Regions from separate parts of the Chitinophaga lutea genome, predicted to be linked through region 3. Evidence: riboswitches for the same ligand, from Rfam matches in the RefSeq annotation. Region 3 holds a riboswitch; each other region holds the start of a gene.
The links. Region 3 has a riboswitch for cobalamin ahead of EGT74_RS06200 (TonB-dependent receptor plug domain-containing protein). Riboswitches for the same ligand answer to the same signal wherever they lie in the genome.
Positions count from the first base shown of each region.

Region 1: linked by a shared signal. The riboswitch ahead of EGT74_RS19170 (TonB-dependent receptor plug domain-containing protein) and the one ahead of EGT74_RS06200 (TonB-dependent receptor plug domain-containing protein) in region 3 are both predicted to bind cobalamin.
Region 2: linked by a shared signal. The riboswitch ahead of EGT74_RS01595 (ribonucleoside-diphosphate reductase small subunit) and the one ahead of EGT74_RS06200 (TonB-dependent receptor plug domain-containing protein) in region 3 are both predicted to bind cobalamin.

Region 1 is NZ_RPDH01000002.1:1,712,398-1,718,766, forward strand. It holds gene EGT74_RS19145 (extracellular catalytic domain type 1 short-chain-length polyhydroxyalkanoate depolymerase) at 1-888, opposite strand, end outside; gene EGT74_RS19150 (outer membrane protein assembly factor BamB family protein) at 920-2,212, opposite strand; gene EGT74_RS19155 (hypothetical protein) at 2,238-2,447, opposite strand; gene EGT74_RS19160 (sensor histidine kinase) at 2,637-3,644, shown strand; gene EGT74_RS19165 (LytR/AlgR family response regulator transcription factor) at 3,641-4,417, shown strand; cobalamin riboswitch at 4,550-4,749, shown strand; gene EGT74_RS19170 (TonB-dependent receptor plug domain-containing protein) at 4,872-6,369, shown strand, end outside.
Region 2 is NZ_RPDH01000001.1:411,016-417,384, reverse strand. It holds gene EGT74_RS01600 (ribonucleoside-diphosphate reductase subunit alpha) at 1-1,472, opposite strand, end outside; gene EGT74_RS01595 (ribonucleoside-diphosphate reductase small subunit) at 1,515-2,486, opposite strand; cobalamin riboswitch at 2,608-2,824, opposite strand; gene EGT74_RS01590 (hypothetical protein) at 3,007-4,560, opposite strand; gene leuC (3-isopropylmalate dehydratase large subunit) at 4,805-6,202, shown strand; gene leuD (3-isopropylmalate dehydratase small subunit) at 6,221-6,369, shown strand, end outside.
Region 3 is NZ_RPDH01000001.1:1,584,815-1,591,183, reverse strand. It holds gene EGT74_RS06210 (ABC transporter substrate-binding protein) at 1-377, opposite strand, end outside; gene EGT74_RS06205 (DUF6580 family putative transport protein) at 437-1,036, opposite strand; gene EGT74_RS06200 (TonB-dependent receptor plug domain-containing protein) at 1,054-2,967, opposite strand; cobalamin riboswitch at 3,071-3,297, opposite strand; gene EGT74_RS06195 (APC family permease) at 3,337-4,674, shown strand; gene EGT74_RS06190 (trans-sulfuration enzyme family protein) at 4,738-5,907, shown strand.

The DNA.
Region 1 (6,369 bases), on a different contig from region 3:
CCAGATCACGTTGGTGGCGTTGATGGCGGTCGACGGCGCATCGGCGCCCGGCCTGCTTTTGGGGCCGCCGGGCCAGGAGTGGCCACCGTCTTTGGTGAGGTAACGGATCACGGTGGTCCCCTCACGGCAGTCCTTCCACCGGACAGCCGTATATTTTTCGTTGTCCGTCAAGGTCTCCGGCGCCTGCGCGCAGCCGTCAACGCCGGCCCATACCCGCAGGGCGGAATCTGCCGGCGGAAAATAATACCCGCCGATACCGATGCCGCCCCGGTAAGGCACGATCGTATCCAGTGCGGAATGTATGTGCAGCACCGGCACCGGCCTGGAGGGGGTGCAGGGCGCGGTAGTGATGAGCGTTCCGCTGACGGGCGCAATGGCGGCGATCTTCCCGGGTATTTCGCAGGCCAGGCGGTAGCTCAGCATGGCGCCGTTGGACATGCCGGTTACATACACCCTTTTGGGATTGACGCGATAACGGGCTACCAGGTCATCGATCAGGGTGCTGATGAACCTGACGTCGTCGATCCGGTTTTCCTCCGCATAACCGCAGCAGCCGCCGGCATTCCACGTCCTGATACCCAACGCGCCCCTGCTGCGTACACCGTCGGGGTAGGCTACTATGAACCCTGCCTGCGCGGCTTTCTGCGACCACCCGTAATCCTTTTTGCATTGTTCGCCGCTGCCGCCTGTTCCGTGCAAAGCAATGACCAGGTCAAAGCCGCTGCTGTCGTAATAACCGGACGGCAGGTCCAGGAGGAATGTGCGCTCCAGCCCGTCTACCGTGATCTGTTCGCGCAGGCTGAACGGGCGTTCCCCGTCGCTCTTTTCACAGCTCATGAAAACAACGGGCACGCATGCCAGCAAAAGTTGAAATACTAAACGTTTCATTATTCGTGTTTTGATTTTTTATTGACATGGTTTAATCCGGGCGGTAAGCAAACAGGAGCCCGTTGAAGGTGGGCACGTAGACGTTGCCTTCCGGACCGATGGTGGTGCCGACGGTGAACAGGCCCTTTCCCGGCAGGCGTTCCCGGTCGAGCTCCCGGCCTGTGAGCACATCCACCACCAGCAGGTCGTAGCTGAACCTTTCGCTGCCGGCGGCCACCGTCGGATACACCAGTTTGCCGGCTACCTGTGTGGCCACGCCGCGGTTCTGCAGCGCCTCGTTACGCCATACCAGCGCTGCATGGTCGCCGGCATCCCGGATGCATAACAATGGGGCGTTACCCCCTCCTGCCGGCATGATGTATCCGTCGGGTGAAGTGGACTGGCTACCGCCGGGCTCATAGCCGATATCGTATTCCCAGATGGTGGCGCCCGTTTCCGCGTTCATGGCAAACAGGCCGCCCGTGTTGGCATTGACGTATATGCGCGAGCCGTCAGCGGAGATGTCCGGACTGGAAGCGCTGCCTCCCGGCAGTGCGCTGGTTTCCCATAACTTTTTTACAGCCGGGCCGCCTTCTTCCGTATACCGCATGCCCCATAAGGCGGCCTGCGGCGTGCCCGGTTTCCAGTAGGTAAAGAAAAAGCGGCCGCTCCGCTGGTCGAAAGCCAGGGTGTTGGCGCAGGGGCAGGCCTCGGTGCCGCGCATGCAGGCCTGCGGGTCGAAAGTGGAATCGGCGGGCATCCCGCCGGCCAGGCTGTACCGGTCGATCACCGCTTTGCCGGTATGCCTGTCGAGCACATACAGCAAACCGATATGGGTAATGAAGATCACCTTCCCGGTTTGCGTGAACTGCGCAGACAGGGGGAAGCCCGTGATGGGGGTTTCCCACAGCAGGCGGCCGGTATTGTCAAAGGCATGCATGGCCTCGTCGTCGGCCAGGTAGATGCGCCCTTCTTCGTCCAGCAGGGCGGAAGAAGCAACGGCGTATTGATTAACCGCGTCGGTACACCAGCGGGTGGCGCCGGTGCGGGCGTCCAGGGCATACAGGTGGCATCCTTCGGCGCTGGTGGTGACGTACACCTGCCCGTCCATGCCCGTGGTAGGGCCCAGGTTGATGGTGCCTTCGAATTTCCGCTGCCAGGCAAAGGCGATGTTCCTGGCGCCTTTCACCGGTGAGTAATCCGAGTTGTGGCCGTCTGCATGCGCCGCCGGCCAGCCGGGGCCGTATGCGGGGTCGCCGCTCCCGCCGTCTCCGCATCCCATCAGCCGCATGGAGGCCATCACGATGCAGGGCATGGCATAAAACAAAAATTTGTTCGTTCTCATAACTGTTCATTCGGGTTTAAACTTTTCAACGTATCACTATCCGGCGCCTTACGACCACCTTGGGCGCCACCACCGGCCCGGGTGCTATAACGACGCGCGGGGCCACGGTTATACGAACGGGAGGAGCCGCTACGATTACCCTGGGAACCGGCGGCCTTACCACCACCCACTGGGCTTTGACTGTTCCTGTGAAACTGCCTGACAGGAAGATCAGGGAGATGAATACTTTTTGCATGAGCATTTTCTTTTTAAGACGTTCCGGGAGGAAAGAAAGCAGGGCTCCGCAGATGAAAGGGACATTTTCGGGGATGAAGCGCCACGGCTACCGGCGGCTTCAACCGGGGCACGGTCGGTTCATGGGTCGGATTGTCCGTTTCATCCCGGCCATACCATACCTTACCGGTCTTTTCGATATTTTTGTGACATGACGCGATTTTATCCGCTTAAAGGCGCCGTGATCGCCGTTTTCATCGCCCTGCTGGGGCAGGTGCTGCGGGCGCACCGGGAAGAGATGTTATCTTCCTGGTCCACTTTCCCGGCTTCTTTCGCCAATGCTTTCTTCAGCTGGTTATGGATACAGTATATCATTCAACGGAACCGGCCGGCCGGCTACGGATGGAAAGCCCTGGTGTCGGTAACCGGTTGTATCGTCATCTCGATAGCGCTCTTTTACCTGTTGCGCGACGTGGCGGAGGTCAGGAACCGTATAGAAGCGCTGCAAATGGGCATGCGGGCCGTTTACGGCGTACTGGCCGCCAGGGGGTTGGTGGTGGGCGGTTTTTTATACTTCATCGCTTTCCTGCTACAGATGGCTGCCGTGAGCCAGCAGCCCAAACTGGAAAATGAACGCCTGAAGCAGGAGAACCTCCAGGCGCGGCTGAGCCTTTTGCAGGAGCAGATCAGTCCACACTTCCTGTTCAATTCCCTCGGCACCTTGCGCAGTATGGTGGAGGAACCGGCGGCCAGGGAGTTCATCCAGCGGCTCTCTGAAGTGTACCGTTACCTGCTGGGCAGCCGTATGGCCGACCTGGTGGAGCTGCGGGTAGAGCTGGATTTCATCGGGGCCTACCTCCATATACTCCGGGAACGTTTTGAAGACGCCCTGGTGGCGGACATCCGGATCCCCCCGCAGTATCACCACAAAAAAATTCCGCCTGCCACCCTGCAACTGCTGATCGAGAACGCCGTGAAGCACAACGTAGCCACCGCCGAAACGCCCCTGCGAATCAGCATACATGCGGAAGCACCCGACCGGCTGGTGGTCAGCAATTCCCTGCAACGGAAAACCGCGGCCGGTGAAAACACGGGCACCGGCACCGGCCTGAGCAATATCCGTGAACGATACAGGATACTCGCCGGCCGCGACATCAACATAACCGAACAGTCCCGTGAATTTTCAGTAAGCGTTTTTTTATTAGATGGCAAACCATGAACATCCTGATCATTGAAGACGAAGCCAAAACGGCCAGAGAGCTGAAGGCCATGGCGCAGCGCCTGCATAAAGGCTTGCAGGTCACCGACATCCTGCCTACCGTAAAAGCCGCCGTAGCGTGGTTCCAAAACCATCCGCCGCCGGACCTCGTGCTTTCCGATATCCAGCTGGCAGACGGGCTTTGTTTCGAGATCTTCCGGAGCGTGACGGTTACATGTCCGGTCATTTTCTGCACCGCATTCGACCAATACGCCATACAGGCCTTCGAGGCGAATGGTATCGATTATCTGCTGAAACCGGTAGACGAAAGCCGGCTGGCCGGCAGCCTCCGCAAATACGAGCAACTGAAACAGGTCCTGGGCGGCCAGGGCGCGACCGCGAATGACCGCCTCTCTGCGCTGATGGCCCAACTGCAACCCCATTATAAAGGCAGCCTGCTCGTGTTCAGGAATGACAAGATCATCCCCGTAAAAACAGCAGACATGGCCTTCATCCATTCCGCCGGCGGCACGGTAACCGTATACACACGCGACCTGCAGACCTACCTCCTGAAGGAAACGCTGGACGAGCTGGAGCCGCAGCTCGACCCGCAACTGTTCTTCAGAGCCAACCGCCAGTTCATCATTCACCGTGATGCGCTGGTAATGGCCGAGCATTTTTTCAACAGGCGGCTGGTGGTGAAGCTGGATGTAGGCACTCCCGAGCGCATCGTGGTAAGCAAAACAAAGGCCCCGGCGTTACTGGCCTGGATGGAAGGGAAACCATTACACTGAAGGAAGGCGCCCGCCATGAGGAGCATTACTATTCAAGCCCGTTTCTACAAAGTTCCCTTCCCCGCATCCCCACCGGGTTGTTAATCGCCGGAATACCAAATAAAGAACACCGCAAACCCGAAACTCTTTATTACATTTGCACCCATAATTGGTTCCCAGCCTGTCAACGCGGGCCGGGATTAAAAGGGAAACCGGTGTAAATCCGGTGCTATCCCCGTAGCTGTAAGTTTCATCAAGCTGTTCATTCTCCACACCACTGTCCTCTCAAACCGGACGGGAAGGTCATGAACAAGGAAACGAGCCAGAAGACCTGCCGGTTATCGTCAACAACATCAACGAGCTTTCGGGTGAAAGGCCGGGGTGAAACCGTCTTACTGCAGGAGACATTTCATTTCTGTTTCGTATTCATTTTTTTTCCGAAGGCTCATAGTTCGTCAATTCAAAAACTATGAGCATGACAAAAAGGTTACTCACGTTATCGGCCCTGCTGGCGGCAATGCACGCGCAGGCGCAGGATTCAACCGCAACAAGAGCGCTGGATGAAGTAGTGGTCACCGCTACGAAGTATCCCAAAAAAACATCGGAAACGGGCAAGGTGATCTCCGTGATCACCCGCGAGCAGCTCGACCGGAGCGGCGGCAAAGACCTCTCCCAGCTATTGAATGAACAAACCGGCTTGTCTGTCAGCGGCGCCAACAGCAATCCCGGGAAAGACAAATCGATCTTCCTCCGTGGTGCAAAATCGGATTATACGCTCATCATGATAGATGGCGCTCCTGTTTATGATGCTTCCGGCTCCAGCAGCAACTTTGATTTCAGGCTGATGCCCGTGGAAAACATCGAACGCATAGAAATCCTGAAAGGCAGCCAGTCTACCCTCTATGGCTCCGACGCCGTGGCCGGTGTGATCAACATCATTACCCGGCAGGGCGACAGCAGGAAAATCATCGCCCCCTTCGCCTCCGCCGCCTATGGCAGCTACAACACGAGGAAACTCAACGCGGGCCTCAACGGCAGCGCCGATTTCTTCAATTATAACGTAGGCTTTACCCATTACAAAACAGACGGCTTCAGCGAATCCACCGACAAAAACAACACCGGCAAGTTCGATAAAGACGGCTATGAGCAAAACGCCTTCATGGCCAACCTTGGCTTCAGGGTTAAAAACGTCGCGAAAATAACGCCCTTCCTGCGTTACACGAAATACAACGGCCGGCTGGATGCGGATGCTTTCACCGACGACAAGGACTACACCTACAATTTATCCAACCTGCAGACGGGTGTCCGCAATGAACTGACGCTGGGCAAAGTGAAGCTGAACCTCCTGTACAACTTTACGGCCACCAAAAGGAATTACCTCAACGACTCCCTGATCAGGGAATCCGCCTTTGACGGCTATAGCAAAGGGTTCTATGAAGGGAAGGAACATTTCCTGGATGCGTATGTACATGTGCCTGTTCTGCCGGCGCTGTCCTTTACCGGTGGTATCGATTACCGCAGCGGGTTAACGGATGTAAAAACTTCCGGCGTATATAAATACGAGATGGGCGGCGTGGTGTACAGCGGCGAATATGCGGGCGCCATCCACTCCGATTCGGCCAAACAGAACCAGACCGGCGTATACGGCGCGTTCACGTATGCCGCCAAAGGGCTGAACATTGAAGCAGGCGGGCGGTTCAACCATCACTCCGTATATGGCAACAACGGCGTGTTCAACATCAATCCGTCTTACCTGATCAACCGGCAGTTCAAGGTATTCGCCAACATCTCCACCGCCTATAAAGTGCCTACGCTGTACCAGATGCATTCCGAATACAAGAACCCGTTCACCAGCCTGAATCCGGAGAAAGCGATTACGTACGAAGCGGGGCTGCAATACTATTCCACCACCAACCTGGTGAATGTGCGCACAGCCGTATTCAAGCGTGATGTAAAGGACGGCATTGCATTCT
Region 2 (6,369 bases), 1.2 Mb from region 3:
CGGGCTTCTTCAACCGGATAATAGTTCTGGTCGATGATCACGTTCAGGTTCAGGGTAGCCTGGTAGGTTACCTCGAACAGTTTCTGGTGATCGAACTTGCCGTCGATCACAAAGCGGGGCAGTGCGAGCGATGCCAGGTTACATACGGCCACTTCGTCTTCGGAAGTATATTCGATGATCTCGGTGCAGAGGTTGGAGCTTTTGATGGTGCCCAGGTTCTGCTGGTTGGATTTGCCGTTGGCGGAATCTTTATACAGCAGGTAGGGAGTGCCGGTTTCGATCTGCGCGTCGAGGATGGCGAACCAGAGGTCCTGTGCCTTCACGACTCTGCGGGCACGGTTTTCTTTTTCGTACTGCTCATACAGCGCTTCGAATTCCTTGCCGTGGCAATCCGCCAGGCCCGGTGCTTCGTGCGGGCAGAAGAGGCTCCACTGGCCGTTTTCTTCCACGCGTTTCATGAACAGGTCGGGTACCCAGAGGGCGTAGAACAGGTCGCGGGCGCGCAGCTCTTCCTTGCCGTGGTTTTTACGCAGGTCGAGGAACTCGAACACGTCGGCATGCCAGGGCTCGAGGTAGATGGCGAATGCGCCTTTACGTTTGCCGCCGCCCTGGTCTACATAGCGGGCCGTGTCGTTAAACACGCGCAGCATGGGAATGATACCATTGGACGTACCATTGGTGCCGCTGATATAAGAACCGGTTGCGCGGATGTTGTGAATGCTCAGGCCGATGCCGCCGGCGCTCTGGGAGATCTTGGCGGTCTGTTTGAGGGTATCGTAAATGCCGTCGATGCTGTCGCCTTTCATGGTGAGCAGGAAGCAGCTGCTCATCTGCGGTTTGGGCGTGCCGGCGTTGAAGAGGGTGGGCGTGGCGTGTGTGAACCAGCGCTCGCTCATCAGGTTGTACGTTTTGATCGCGGAGTCGATATCTTCCTTGTGGATACCAACGGCCACACGCATGAACATATGCTGGGGGCGCTCGGCGATCTTGCCGTCGATTTTCAGCAGGTACGAACGCTCCAGCGTTTTGAAACCGAAGTAGTCAAAGGCGAAGTCGCGGTCGTAAATGATGGTGGAATCGAGGATGTCCGCATTCTCCCGGATAATGTCCCATACCTCGTCGCTCAGCAGGCCGGCGGGTTTGCCGGTTTTCGGGTCGATGTATTCGTACAGGATTTTCATCGTCTGGGAAAACGACTTGATGGTATTTTTATGCAGGTTGCTCACCGCGATGCGGGAAGCCAGCTGCGCATAGTCAGGATGCTTGGTGGTGAGGGACGCGGCGGTTTCCGCAGCCAGGTTGTCCAGCTCGGTGGTGGTTACGCCGTCGTATAAACCCTGGATCACTTTCTTCGCTACATCTATTGAATCTACATATTCAGGCGCCAGTCCGTAACACAGTTTCTCTACCCTTGCCGTGATCTTGTCAAATTTGACAGACTCTTTTCTTCCGTCTCTTTTTATAACGAACATAGTGTAATGAATTTAATGGGTGAAAAATTTATATGGAGTTGATTAGAAGTCTTCGTCGAGGCTGAACGTCTGGGTTTCTTTGGTGCCCATTACGCCCGCTTTCTGGTAATCGCCCACGCGTTTTTCGAAGAAGTTGGTTTTGCCCTGCAGGGAGATCATTTCCATGAAATCGAAGGGGTTGGTGCTGTTGAACATTTTTTTGCAGCCCAGTGCCACCAGCCAGCGGTCTGCCACGAACTCGATGTATTGTTTCATCAGGTCGGCGTTCATGCCGATCAGTGCGGCCGGCAGTGCGTCGGTGATGAATTCTTTTTCGATGGCCACGGCGTCGCCGATGATCTCATGCACTTCCTGTTCGCTGAGTTTGCCCTGCAGCATGGAGTAGAGGAGGCAGGCGAATTCGCAGTGCAGTCCTTCGTCGCGGCTGATCAGCTCGTTGGAGAAGGTAAGACCGGGCATCAGGCCGCGTTTTTTCAGCCAGAAGATGGAGCAGAAGCTGCCGCTGAAGAAAATGCCTTCCACGGCCGCAAAAGCTACCAGCCTTTGGGCGAAGCTGCCGTTCTCGATCCAGCGCAGCGCCCATTCCGCTTTTCTTTTCACGGCAGGCACGGTGTCGATGGCATGGAACAGCCGGTCTTTTTCAGCGGGGTCTTTTATGTACGTGTCGATCAGCAGCGCATAGGTTTCGGAGTGGATGTTTTCCATCATGATCTGGAAACCATAGAAACAGCGCGCTTCGGGTATCTGTACTTCGCTCATGAAGTTCACCGCCAGGTTCTCGTTCACGATCCCGTCGGACGCGGCGAAAAAGGCCAGTACATGCGAAATGAAGTGGCGCTCGCCGTCGTTGAGGCCGGCCCAGTCTTTCAGGTCGCTCGACAAATCAATCTCCTCCGCCGTCCAGAAACTGGCCTCGTGCCTTTTATACTGTTCCCAGATAGCGGGATAGTTAATCGGCAGCAGCACAAAGCGGTCTTTGTTGTCTTTCAATAAAATCTCATTCTCGTTACTCATACAAATATTTTTTTATATGGCTTTACTGTCCTGTTATTCACGGGAGGGGACGGCGGCATGATATCCTGGAAGTGATACTCTAAGGGTCAAAATCGCCATTACCTTGTTTCGCGAAGGTTTTGACAAAAACATTGCTTTGGCAGGTCTCCTGGCTTTCCCTTGCCGGGTGTGCCTTCCCGCCCCGTTTCCGGGACAGTGGCATGTAGGAGGTTTCCGGCATCTTCCGTTGGTAAACGGGTCAGGGGATCACAGTAGCGCGTCTGCTCGTGAGTTCCACACGATTCCCTATTAATTCACACGTTTTGTTTTCGATAGAAGCCAAAGCAACGAAGTCAAGAACTGATGCAAATGTAACGATCGGAGCAGCCAGGCAAACTCATAAGTTATCCCCCTATGTGGATAAAGAAAACAACAATTTTGCGAAGGTAGCAGGGGTGTACATTCCCGACTTTTACACATGGATATGCACGCCCCTGATATGAAATAAAGGTTAAATGTGTCGGGAAACTGGCACGCCTGCTTAAATCCGCGGCACCTTGTTGAGGAACTTCTTCCTGATCACCTCCTGCACGGGAATGCCTTCGATTTTGCTTTCCAGCCAGCTCACGATGTCGAGGTACAGGTAACTGCGCCGCTCGTACGGGTTTTTGGCGATCACTTCGAGCTTTTCCTTCAGATCCCTGAACGCCGTGCGCAGCGCCTTGGGGTTGGCGTACATGTTTTTGCGGAGGAACTTGAGGATCTCTTCCATCACCTGGCTAAGGTCTTTGTTCTTGGCGATGAAGTGGTACACGGATTTGATGAGGTATTCCACCAGGCTGTAGTTCTCCAGCTCGTAATGCGCGATCAGGTGGAGGATGCGCGCAAAACACTGGATGTCTGCTCGCAGGTTGCCGATGCGCAGGTGGATGATCTTGTTCAGGTAAACAATGGCGTTGTTATTGTCGCCGCTGCCGAAATACAGGCAGGCGATCTTGTAATAGAACACCAGCACCCGGTGCTGGTCCACTGTCAGCTGGTGCTCGGAGATTTTTTCCTCCACCTCGGCCACCAGCTTCAGCCCCTCGGTAAAAGTACCGTCGAGGAAGTGGCTGTTGATCTTGCTCGTGTACAGGTACACGAAGGCGGAGGTACGGGTGTTTTCGTTGAGGCTTTCTTCCTTTTCGATGATGAAACTCTCCATCACGCCCAGCACCTCGATGAACTTCTCGTGGTTCATGGTGTGGAAGTGCGCCGTAAGCAGGTTATGCAGGGCTTTGATATACAGGTCCACATCCGTGTCTTTCAGCACGGGGTATTCGGTGAACAGGTCCACCCACTTCTGGGTATACCGGTAATACATCACGAAGTCCTGGAGGATGTAATAATACCAGCAGTACGCCTGGTACAGGTAGATGCGCTCGTAAAAGCTCATGCTGCCCTGCCGTACGCCGGGCAGGTTGGTCTCGAAAAAGCTTTTCAGCATGTGGGAATCCTTCTCGTCCCGGGCATGGCCCAGCTTGAGGTACATGCCGTACATGCGCAGGGCCAGGGTGGAGAGTTTGCTCACATTGTTGAGCTGCTCGTTGATGATGCGGCTTTCGTCGCTCAGCTCCTCGGCCCGGTTATCGAGGCTGCGGGTGATGTGGCGGCTTTCGATCAGCTTTTCAAACTCCACGATCTCGAAATACAGCATCACTTCCTCCTGCTCGCGCGCACTGGTTTTGGCCTTGGCCAGGATTTTCAGGCTCTGGTTGTACAGCCCCTTGTTGTACAGCACACGGGCATAGTCCAGCTGCTCCCGCAGCTCGATCAGCGGATCCTTGGTTTTATACAGCAAACGCAGGGTGGTGAGGAGATGTTTGTACAGGTGGGCCTTTACATTGCTCAACTGCTGTTTTTTGATGTCGGGCACCTTCTTCAGAACCTGCTCCTCGTCGTACTCCTTCATTTTGTCCAAAGCCTGGAACAGCTGTATGAAAAGTACGTCCTCCTTGGTGTTATCCCGGTTAAAAGCCAGCTGGAAATTCCGTTTTTCTGCTTTTGTGAGCGTTTTTATCAGTATGAATAACGCATCGTTCTGCGTGTTGGACATCGTTGTTACAAAGTTGTAAATTCTTGATTTTCAATAAATTATTGGCTGCGTAAGACAGTTGCTAATCGTAATAATGACAAATTTAACGATCTGTGGTTTAAATGTGTCAATTAGATTTGAAGGTGTAAAGCGTCAGGAATTACAAATATACGGCATTCACGGCGAATGTATTTTGATATTGAATTAATAACATATGATATACATTTACATGCCTGAAACGGCCGCGAGAAAAAGCTAATTACGCATGGGGAGAACATTATTTGACAAGATTTGGGACAGCCACATCGTGGCCAGCAAGCCGGGTTTTCCGGATGCGGTGTATATCAACACCCATTTCATTCATGAGGTAACCAGTCCGCAGGCGTTCGACGGCCTGCGCAAGCGCAACATTCCCGTATTCCGGCCTGCCAAGACCCGGGCTACGCCGGACCATAACGTACCCACCATCGACCAGCACCTGCCCATCAAAGAGGCGCTGAGCCGCAAACAGGTGGAAATGCTCACGGCCAACACCACGGAGTTCGGGATAGCGCTCTACGGCCTGGGCCATCCTTACCAGGGCATCGTACACGTGATCGGTCCCGAGCTGGGCATCACCCTGCCGGGCATGACCATCGTGTGCGGCGACAGCCATACCTCCACACATGGGGCCTTCGGCGCCGTGGCCTTCGGCATCGGCACCTCCGAAGTAGAGCAGGTACTGGCCACCCAGTGTATTCTGCAGTACAAGCCCAAGCGGATGAAAATCGAGGTGAACGGCCAGCTGAAAAAGGGCGTGGTATCGAAAGACATCATCCTGTACATCATTTCCAAAATTTCCGCATCCGGCGCTACCGGGTATTTCGTGGAGTATGCCGGCGAGGCCATCCGCAACCTGAGCATGGAAGCGCGCATGACCGTCTGCAACATGAGCATCGAAATGGGAGCGAGGGGCGGCCTGATTGCGCCGGACCAGACTACCTTCGATTATATCAAAGGCCGCGAGTTCGCGCCGAAGGGGGAAGACTGGGACAAGGCCCTGGCTTACTGGAAAACGCTCCGCAGCGACGAGGATGCCGGATTCGACGCCGTGCTCCATTTTGATGCGGCCGACATCGAGCCCCAGATCACCTACGGCACCAACCCCGGCATGGGCATGGGCGTTACCCAGCACATCCCCGCGCTGAGCGACATCGAAGACAAGGAAAAACCTTCTTTCTCCAAGTCTCTCCAGTATATGGACCTTCAGCCGGGCAGCAGCCTGCTGGGCAAAAAGGTGGATTATGTGTTCATCGGCAGCTGCACCAACTCCCGCATCGAAGACCTCCGCATGGTGGCCAGTTTCGTGAAAGGGAAGAAAAAGGCCGATGATGTGACCGTGTGGATTGTGCCAGGGTCCAAACAGGTAGAGGCGCAGGCCATCGAAGAAGGCATCGATAAGATATTCGAAGCCGCCGGGTTCCAGCTGCGCCAGCCGGGCTGCAGCGCCTGCCTGGGCATGAACGAAGACAAAATTCCCGCCGGCAAGTACTGCGTGGCCACCTCCAACCGTAACTTTGAAGGCAGGCAGGGGCCCAACGCCAGAACTTTCCTGGCCAGCCCCCTCACCGCAGCGGCAGCCGCCATTACCGGAAAAGTGACAGACGTGCGGGAAATGATTTGATATTTTTAAGGCAACACCATGAGCAAACAGTTTTCAAACATGGTATCCACCGCGGTACCATTACCCATAGAAAATATAGACACCGACCAGATCATCCCGGCCCGCTTCCTGAAAGCGACCACCCGGGAAGGGTTTGGTGAAAACCTGTTCCGCGACTGGCGGTTTGA
Region 3 (6,369 bases):
ACATCTTCGAGATTGTTGGGGCTGAGGCTGATCAGCTCCGGCTGTTTAGGCAGTTTGTAAACGGCCTGCTGCGTACAGTGCGTATCGATCTGGCACACTTCGCATACGTCCTGCGTAAAGATCACGTCCGGCGCAATGGCGGCCAGCACCTCGTCGTCCGTATAGTACAGGCTTTTGCCCTGTGCTTTGGAGGCGGAAAAAATCCGGTCGATCTCCTCGCTGCTGTATTGTTTTCCTTCCAGCACGCACCGCACCACTTTTTGTTTTTCCGCCAGTGCGGCGGGCGGACACTCGAAGGTGATCCCGTCGAGCAGGTGCTGCAGGCCCATATCATAGATCATTTGCGTGGCTGCGGGAAGAAAGGAAGATGCGATCATGGTGGTAACAATTTATAAAAGAAAACGGCGCACCGATTCCGATGCGCCGCATTTTCCGGTTATTTTGAAACGGCCAGCGCCGGTATTTTGTGTTGCATAAACTCGAACAGCCCGAAGAAAATGCCGCTGTAAACGAGGTTGCTGATCAGGGTGTTTTTGATGTAGGGCGCGCCCATGGCGTAACACTTCATCAGGCCCTGCCAGTTTTTCGTATATGGCAGCCCGGTAGTGAGGTCGATGTTGGTCGGGTTCATCCAGGTGCCGAAATCGGCGATCAGCCAATACACGATGGCGCCGGCCACGGAAGCGGCGATGATATTCACCACGCGTACCTTTTTGATCAGCAACTGGCCGATGAGCACCACAGCCGCAAACGCGATGTAGTTCCAGTACCATCCGTCGAACATAAAACCGGCGGCATATTGTTTGTAAATCGTCTGCATCAGGATAACGTCGCTCACAAACAGCGCTGCGAGCGGGAATACGTAGCTCTTCCACTTATCCGCAAAATAGGCGCCGCCAAACAGCGCCATGGCGCCCAGCGGAGAGAAGTTGGAAAAAGGTGTAAGGTGCCCCGCCGCCGTTACGCGCAACACGCCCGCCACCACGATGAAAAGCAGCAATACGAAAAAGCGGGGTTGTAAGTTTTTAACAGACATACCAATGATTTAAAACGTTAAAGTTGAAATGCGATACCGGCCTGCATGGTGAAGCCCTGCACCGAATATCCGTAAATTTCCCAGTATTTCCTGTTGTTGGTGATGTTGTTGGCATTCACGAACACGCGGCCGGCATTGTTGAAACGGAACTCCGCATACATGTCCCAGATGGTGTAAGCCTTGAGCGGATGCGGTACGCCGGAGAACGAGCCGGGCGCATAATAAATATCGTCGCGGTCGCCGGTGTGGCGGATATTGGTGCCCACATAAAATTTGGAGAAGCGGTAACCCACATTCAGGCTGCCGGTATGTGCGGGCCGGCGCGCGAGGTTGTTGTACGAGGTGTCTTTACCGGGAACGGATGCCTGCGTGGTCACTGCGCCGTCCACATACGTGTAGAACGCTTTGATTTCAAGGCCTTTCACGGGACGGGCGGTTACTTCCACTTCCACACCTTTATCGTTCTGTTTATTATAGTTCACGTATTTGTAGTTGATGTAGGAAATCACATCCTTGATGTCCCGTTTGAAACCGGTCACCCGCAGGTCGAGCTTGTCACCCAGCAGCGAGGTTTGCGCACCGGCCTCATAGCTGGTCGCTTTTTCGGGCTTCAGCAGCGGGTTGCCCCACCTGCTGTACAGGGAAGTCAATGTGGGCGCTTTGAACCCGGAAGCGATGCTGGCGAAAACTTTCACTTTGTCCGCGACCAGGTACGAGGGATTGAGGGTGTAGGTAAAGTGATTGCCGAACTGGGAATGCAGGGTGTAACGGCCACCTGCTTCAAAGCTGAAACCACGGAGGTTTTTGATGAACAGGGAGGCATACGGGCTGGTGTTGTACTGGCTGCCGATACCGAATGTGCGGGTGCCGGTCAGCGTGGTGTCCATCAGTTCCGTTTTGCGGTATTCCACCCCCACGAGCGCCTGCAGCCAGCTGTTGATGTCGTAGTGGCCGTACAGGTCGCCGAAGTAGGCGCGCCCGTCGAGGTCGGTGGTGCCCCAGGCCGATTCATCGTGCCGCGTCACTTTCTGGTACCCGAAATTCGCATACAATTTGCCTTTGCCGAGGTCGTACAGGCTGCGGATGCCGGTGTGCACCATGTTGGATTTGTTGTTGTTGGTCAGGTTGTCCTGGAACGACCCGCCGTCGTACGCGCTTTTATAATCCGAGAAAAGGATGTAAGGCGTGAAGCGGAGCTGTTCGGTAGCCTGGATGCCTACGTTGGCCATGAAGCTGTTCTGCTTGTACCCGTCGCGATCGAACTTCGGGTTGGCCACCGTGTCGAAAGGCGCAGCTTCGGAGATGCCGTCTGTTTCAAAATGCGTGAAGGCTATATTGTAGTCTACATTTTCGTGTTTGCCCTGCAGGCCGGCCGTACCTTTCAGGCTACGGTTGCTGCCCCAGGAGAGGTTACCGAAACCACCCACGGGTTTGTTGCCGCCTTTTTTGGTGATGATGTTGATGATGCCGGCGATGGCGTCGGCGCCGTAGAGGGTCGACTGTGTGCCGCGGAGTATTTCGATGCGTTCCACCGCGTCGATGGGCAGCAGGCGGAGGTCGATCGCGCCGCCGGTGAGGCCGGTGGCATCAGCTACCGGGATGCCGTCAAGCAGAATGGGGGTGTATTGCGAAGTGGCGCCCCGGAAGTAGAGCTCCTTGTTTTTACCGGGATTGGAACCGGCGCCGTTGATAACGATACCGGCCTGTTCGTTGAGCACATCGGTAACGGTGCGGCCCACATTCCTTTCGATTTGTTCACGGGTGATCACCGTCAGCACTTTACCGGTTTCACTTTGTTTTTTAGCGAACTTGGTGGCGGTCACCACTACCGTGTTGAGCTGGGAAACGCCTGCGGAATCCTGTTCCTGGGCGAAAGCCGGTGCGGCGGTCATGAGTGCGATGGCCAGCAACGGGAAGTTGGTTGTTTTCATGTAAATGAAAGGTTGACAGATTTTAGGCTTGCAGGGGGAAATTGAAAAGTATCACATGCGCGTCGGTGCACGACACCCTCCGCTTTTCACCCGAAAGCGCGGATTGAATAAAAGGCAGGCGGCAGGTCTTCTGGCTTTCCCGCTTTCCGGTGGTACCTTCCCATCCTGCCGTCAGACAGAACAGTGGTTGCAGATACCGGAAAACGTTCCCTTCAAATGCAGGGAGCGGGATTACAGCTACGGGGATAGCTCCGGATTTTCACCGGATTCCCTATTAATGCCCTGGAGGCGATGTTATCGCCCTGGACAACCGTTTACCGGGGGCAAACCTACGGATATTTTATCTAAATAATCGGTTATCTTGTAAGTATGAGCATTAAACCGAAGCTGGGTCCCTTCGACCTTACCATGATAGTGGTTGGACTGGTGATTGGAATGGGAATTTTCAGAACGCCCATCAGCGTTGCCCGCGAAACGGGGACGCCTGTTCTGTTTTACACGGTGTGGGTACTGGGTGGACTGGTCACCCTTTGCGGCGCGCTCACCTACGCCGAGATCGGTTCGCGCTTCCCCGTGGCCGGCGGTTTTTACAAAGTACTATCCTACGGCTTCCATCCCGCCTATTCCTTCATGATCAACTGGACGCTCGTGATTTCAAACGCCGCGTCCGTGGCGGCGGTATGCCTTGTAGGCGCGGAATACATCGGTCCCGTGCTGCTGCCGGAAACGCTGCAGCATGAAGGCGGGCGCAAGGGCATCGCCATCGGCGCGATCGTTCTGCTGTACATCATCAATATGCTCGGCATCCGCATGAGCGCCAGCTGGCAGAACGTGCTCACGGTGTTCAAGATCACGCTCGTGCTGATGCTGTGCCTGGCTGCATTTACCAATCATATTGCGCCCGCGCCGCTGCAGGCGGCGGCGCCCGTCACGCATGGCTGGGCCTACATCTTCGGTGCGGCGCTCGTGCCCGTGTTCTTTACTTACGGCGGTTACCAGCAAACCATCAACTTCGGCAGCGATGTGCGGGAGCCGTCGAAGAACATGCCGAAAGCCATCTTCCTCGGCATCACCATCATTTTGCTGCTGTACATCACCGTGAATTATTCCTACGTGAAAGTGATGGGCTTCGAGCAGCTGAAACAAACCGATGCGCTGGCGGCCCGCATGGCCGGCGTTTTCTTCGGCGAATACGGGTTCAAGATCACTTCCGTGCTGCTCTTCCTTTCCGTGCTGGGCTATGCCAATGTGAACCTGATGAGCAACCCGCGCATGTATTACGCGATGGCGGAAGACGGTGTGTTGCCCGCGGTATTCAAACGGGTGAACGGAAAAACGCAGGTGCAGGAAACGGCGCTCACCGTGTTCGTGGTGCTGATCGTGGGCATGCTGTATTTCCTGAGCAACTTCGATAACATCATCCGGTATGTGATGCTGTTCGACTCCATCGGCCTTGCTTCCGCAGCCGCTACCATCTTCATCCTGCGCAAAAAAACAAAACACCTCGACGGCACGGGCATTTACAAACTGAAGCTGTACCCGCTGGTGCCGGTGTTTTTTATTACGGTATACCTCTTCGTGACGGTGAACATCTTCATCAAAGACCCCGGCCAGGCTTTCAGCGGCATGTTCTGGTTCGTGGCGGGCCTTCCCATCTACTTTTTCATGAAACGGGCGGTGCGGCCGGTTGGTGGCGTAAAAGAGTAGTTTCGTCACACGATGCTGCTGTTACGGTGATTGTTGTGTACTTTGCGGGGAGTTTCTATGCATATGGATTTATCTTATATAATTAATGAGCTGGGTGAAGAACGGGACCTCTATTTCAATGCGATCGCGCCCCCGATTGTGCAAAGCAGCAATTTTGCTTTCGACACGGTAGCGGCGCTCCGGGAGCTGCTGCTCGACGAGTACAATGGTTTTCTTTATTCCCGGGGCAACAACCCCACGATAGACATCCTCCGCCAGAAGCTGGCCGCGCTCGACGGCGCGGAAGACGCACTGGTGTTCGGCAGCGGGGCTGCGGCCATTTTCACGACCGTGCTGTCCCAGCTGAAAAAAGGCGACCATGTGGTGTGCGTGCGCGACCCCTACAGCTGGGCCAGGCGACTGTTTGAAAACATTTTACCCCGCTTCGGCGTAGACACCACTTTTGTAGACGGCACGGCCACCGCGCATTTCGAAGCCGCCCTGCAACCGAATACCGCGCTGATTTACCTGGAGTCGCCGAACTCGCTCACCTTTGAGCTACAGGACGTGGCCGCCATCGCGCAGCTGGCCCGCAGCCGGGGCATCACCACCATTATCGACAACAGTTACTGCACACCGCTATACCAGCAGGCGCATGTAATGGGCATCGACCTCTGCCTGCAGTCCGCCACCAAATTCATCAGCGGCCACAGCGACACCATGGCCGGTGTGGTGACCGGCACCCGGGAGAAGATCCGCCGCATTTTTGCGTCCGAATTCCTGAACATCGGCAGCGGCATCGCGCCTTTTAATGCCTGGCTGCTGCTGCGGGGCCTGCGCACCCTCGAAATCCGCCTGCAGCGCAGCGCCGCCAGCACCGCGAAGGTGGTGGAACGGCTAAAGCGGCATCCCCTTATCGAAAAAATATTCTTCCCCCTCGACCCGGACTTCCCGCAGTACGAACTGGCCACCCGCCAGATGAAAGGAGCGGCCGGCCTGCTCACCATCCAGCTGAAAGCGGATAACCGCGACCAGGTGGAACTGTTCTGCAATTCTCTTCAGCACTTCCTCATGGCGGTTTCCTGGGGCGGGCACGAATCGCTGGCCTTCCCCGCCTGCGCCTCCCTCAAAGCCGAAGATTTCAATGTGAACGAGCCGAAGCACCGGATGGTACGCCTGTACATCGGGCTCGAAGACCCCGGGTACCTGATAGCCGACCTGGAACAGGCGCTGGAAAAGATAGGGAAAGCATAAACTTCGTGGGCCGAAACCGGCATATCCTGGGTAAAGACAGGCTTATCCCCGGGCAATCCCGTTTGTGCGGGTTGGGGCGGACGCTCGCGGTACCATACTGGAGATAATTCATTACCAGGACTAGACCGGATCAATAAACAACCCTGTAAACCCCGTTTAGGACAGCGAACCAAACGGGACAACCGATAACAGGATTTTCTAACCAAAGGTGTAAACCTGTATCAGGACTAGACCCCAGGTTAATTTTCCATTACAAAACAGTGAGCTGCTCCAAAGCCTCTCCGTAGCAAGAGCGTAGATGAAGCATAGCAGAAGCATAGATGAAGCGTAGATACCCTAACATGCAAAGTTGTTTGCGGGGCCGACGGGGGTGTGAAAAAGTGCTGAAACCGGCCATGGGCCTGCATCGAGTGTTGCTCAAAAAAAATATCCCGGTCACGCAGATGGCCGGGATATTTTTTT